Regions from separate parts of the Lactobacillus sp. ESL0259 genome, predicted to be linked through region 2. Evidence: riboswitches for the same ligand, from Rfam matches in the RefSeq annotation. Region 2 holds a riboswitch; the other holds the start of a gene.
What was found. A riboswitch is a leader RNA that binds a small molecule or an ion and turns the genes downstream of it on or off. The one in region 2 is predicted to bind thiamine pyrophosphate.

Region 1 (2,209 bases), on a different contig from region 2:
ATCATCAGTAAAATAAGAATTAGTCCGCTTTTTTTTGCTGAGGTTAATTTCATCTGCAACAGAGACATTGATAAACTGGTCACTCGCAGTTTGAAATATTTGGCCTACATGAAGCAAATACTTACGAGTAGATAATTTATTAATTTCACGGTTGTGGTAGGTGATGCTGCCTGAATAAGGGATCATTTTAGTCAGAGCATTAAAAAGCGAAGTTTTGCCCACACCGTTAGCTCCTGTAATCAGAGTGGTTTTACCAGAGACAATCTTTAACTGTTGCTGCTTTAAGAGTAAACGATTTTGCCTAATCTGAACGTCTTGCAGGGTAAAGCATGACTTCTCATTTTGCTTTGGTAAGGAAAAATTATAGGAATTAGAATCCGTACTTTTTCGCAATAATTTTTCCTGTTCTGCTTGAGAAAGCTGCACCAGGCGTTTACCCTGAAATTGAAAAAGATTGTCGCAGATTCCTTCATAACCAGCTAGCACATGGTCACTTAAGATGATTGTTTTTCCTTGATCGCGCAGATGTGCTAGTTTAGCGATTAAGAACTTGCGGGCAGCGGGATCACAGCTGGCGAAAGGCTCATCAAGTAAAAACAGGTCAACATTCATTGCAATGAGGACAGCTAATGCCACTCTTTGTTGTTCACCACCAGATAATGTGTTAATTTTTTGATCAAGTAAATAATCAATTTGGGTAAACTGAACGGCTTCATTTAACTGTTTTAGATACTGGGCCTTATTAAGGCAGAGGTTTTCCAGTGCAAAAATAATTTCTTCTCGAGGAGTTGCCATAGTAAATTGCTCACTGGCATTTTGAAACATCATAGCAGCCTTTAACCCGCCCAGAGTAACAGTGCCGCTTAGTTGTCCCGCAAATTCAGGATATAACTTTGCTATTATTTTCAATAAGGTAGATTTACCACAGCCAGTTGGTCCAACTAACAATGAAAACTGCTTTGTAGGAATATTTAAGTTAATGTCTGTTAAAATTTGGTTTTGTTTATCATATGAAAATGTTAGGTTATTTAATTTAATCAATTTAGTTACCAAAAAAATCGTCAGGATAATAGCCTGACGATGTAAAATCTTTCGTTTTCCCTTCGCTGGCATTATCCATAGCAGGTTCTGCGGGTTTAATCTCAGCCTTTACAGGCACCCCAATGTTAAATTTTATTATACAGAAAAGAAAATTAGTTGTCTAGATGCACAAGGACTTTCCGTTACCCATGTAGCAATGATAAAGGTAAAATAACAAAATTATATTAGTAAGATGAAAATTTGCTATATAATAAAACTATATAACCCCAAAATTGTATAAGAGGTGAAAGAAATGGCAGCAGTTAAATTGGAACAATATTTAGCCAGTATCATAGATGCGGCTAGGTCTGATACTAATGAAGTGAAAATAAAACCAGGTAACAGCAACTTTGATTTGTTTATAGCCTTTTTAGAAAATCGTAATACGGGAATTCATCGCTACCAAACAACAGGTCTGACTATTCTGTATGAGGCAAAAGGTTCAACTAAAGTGAGAATCAATAGTCAGGATTTTATGCTCAATGATGGTAATATCATCTTTTTACAGAAAAAGAGCAATTATGAAATATTAAAACCTGGTAGTAAAGATATTTTAGTTAAGCTTGAATTTGATCCTAATATAGATGTCCGGAACTTTTTTGACAACCTAACCGTAATGAACAATTATGAGAAAAAATTGCTTAAAAAAATCAATACCACTTTTGAGCAAAAAAGATTATTAGGGCTAAACGGAACCTTAATGTCAGAGTCTGCCCATCTACTTAAAAAGATAATTAATGAATATCTTAATTATGACTTGTTTACCCGTAACGCTATCATGGCAGAACTTACTTTGCTTTTCGTTTCTGCTGTCAGAAATCAAAATTTAACTTCCACTCCAGCAACAAGTCATCAATTTGCACAGACGGATCTGGAAAAATATATTGATGCCCATTTTACTAACATTACGCTTAATGATGCAGCCAAGCATTTTGGCTTTAATCCTAATTATTTTTCAAGTTTGGTCAAACAAAAAACTGGTAAAAGTTTTGTGGAACATGTCGATGAAAGGCGCATGCTGGAAGCGCGAAGTTTACTTGCTCGTCCAGATATTTCCGTCAAAGAGATAATTACCCGTGTTGGTTATAGCGGCAAATCCTTCTTTTATAAGAAGTTCAGTGAATATTAT
Region 2 (2,209 bases):
TCTTGAAGGAATTTTAGTTTTAGCAAACCAAAAAATTCGTGATTTAATGGATATCAAAGTTTACGTTGACACAGATGACGATATTCGTTTTATTAGGCGTTTAGAACGTGATCTAAATGAGAGAGGCCGGTCCATTGACTCCGTAATTGATCAATATTTAAGCACAGTTAAGCCGATGTATCATCAATTTATTGAGCCTACCAAGCGCTATGCAGATATTATTGTTCCAGAAGGCGGTAAAAATGATGTGGCCATTGATATGCTTACAACTAAGGTACACTCAATTTTAAGTAAAAAAGAAAAATAAAAAATATGACCCCCGGAATTAAGACAATTTCGGGGGTCATATCATTACTTCAAGAGCAATACTCCTTTTTAAATATTTAAGCTATTTTTGGCTTTAATGCTTTATCAAATAAATTAGTAATCAACTTAACTAAAACGCCATCAAAAACCAGAGCAGAAATGATATTGGTAATAAGCATTACGACTTGTACTTGCATACTGAATTTGCTCCAGCCATATAAAATATATGAGGGAATAAAACAGCCAAATGAAGCAAAAAACGCACCAGTTAAGACGCTTTTCCAAGTGAAATTTTGATAACGTTCTTTTTTAGGGAAAAAGCCGATTTCATTAGTAGCGCCTTGAATAATTCCGGAAAGAATCGTAGTAGCACCCCACTGACCACCTATGGCCATTTCAACCACAGAAGCTAATAATTCACCAATCGTACCGGATCCTGCAGTAGGAACAAAATACATCGCTAAAGGTCCAGCCATAAGCCATAAACCTGTAAAAACAGTATCAGTCACCGGTGCAAAACCTGTCGGCACCAGCAGCATTTTGATTAAATTAAAAGCCCAGTTAAAGCCATATGTATAAATGACTCCCATAATAATTCCAATTAATGCAATTAAAATAATCGACTTTACATTCCATTTTGAAGTTCTAGTAAACATAAAAAATACTCCTAACTTTACATGTCAGTAGGAGTATCATTATTACCTAATTTTACACTTCCCTAACGCAGGTATTGTCCCGATCAGGTTCAGAGGGTATTTCTCAGCTTTTTGGCACCCCTAGTGACTGCTATTCAATTTTTACTATTATAGCATACTTTAATTAAATTTGTTGCCTATTTTTGACGATTACTGTAGTTAATGCCATTAAAATTGACTAAAACTTGCCAACTTTTCTTTAGTTAAATCACGAATAATAGCAAGCGTCAAAGCAACAGAGGCTTTAAAATCTGAATAAGCACTAAAACAATAAGGAGAGTGTTCATAACGAACTGGAATACCAATCACAATGGTTGGTGCGCCATTTTCATAATAAATTGCTGCTCCATCTTGGCCACCGCCAGTGCGAACAGAACGAGTATACGGAATGTTATTCTTATCAGCTAAATCGCAGGCATACTGTTGAAATTTAGGATTAGGCAAAAACGAAGTATCCATGTCACGCAACATCGGTCCCCTTTTCAGTCCGGTTTGCGACAACCATTCTGGAGTAAAAGTATCATCTGCTGGACAAGACTCAAGCACGATTGCTACATCAGGCTTTACGGCTCTTGCTGTAACATACGCTCCGCGCAGACCGACTTCTTCCTGGCTGGAAAGTGCTGCAACAACGTTAAATGCAGTTTGTTCATCTTTTAAATTGTCTAAAACGTCAGCCATGGCAGCAGCGCCAAAGCGGTCATCAAAATCTTTGCCGAAAAACAAACCAGATTTTTCATTGTATTCACATTTAACATCCACAAAAATAGGACAACCCGTATCGATTTGATAATCATTAATTGTTTCGGCACGTGAACTGGAACCAACATCAATTGACATATCGGCTACGTCCGGTACATTATTTTTTTCGGCTGCAGTCATAAAATGAGGTGGTTTAGTAGCCACAACACCGGGAACATATTCACCTGCACGATTTTTAATTTTTACGCGCAGAGCAGGAATATTATATTTAACCCACCCGCCAAGAGGCACGAATTTAATCATGCCATTAGGACGGACAGCTTGGGTAATAAAGCCAACAGCATCTGAATGTGCATCCAGTTGAATCACTGGCCGACCTGGTTGGTTATCTTTTTTGCTGGCATACACATTGAGCATACCATCAACCTTTACGTCAGCAAAATCTTGAACAGTATCGGTAAATAGTTTAACAAATTCTCCTTCAAAGCCAGAAGTAGAATTGGCAT

Region 1: it holds a riboswitch for thiamine pyrophosphate, as region 2 does, so the genes downstream of both, F5ESL0259_RS00705 (ATP-binding cassette domain-containing protein) here and F5ESL0259_RS02330 (ECF transporter S component) in region 2, are expected to answer to the same signal.

The regions. Positions count from the first base shown of each region.
Region 1 covers NZ_REHP01000002.1:40,023-42,231, forward strand. The annotation lists gene F5ESL0259_RS00705 (ATP-binding cassette domain-containing protein) at 1-1,041, opposite strand, end outside; TPP riboswitch at 1,082-1,173, opposite strand; gene F5ESL0259_RS00710 (helix-turn-helix transcriptional regulator) at 1,334-2,209, shown strand, end outside.
Region 2 covers NZ_REHP01000005.1:14,896-17,104, reverse strand. The annotation lists gene udk (uridine kinase) at 1-307, shown strand, start outside; gene F5ESL0259_RS02330 (ECF transporter S component) at 384-962, opposite strand; TPP riboswitch at 1,005-1,094, opposite strand; gene F5ESL0259_RS02325 (M42 family metallopeptidase) at 1,170-2,209, opposite strand, start outside.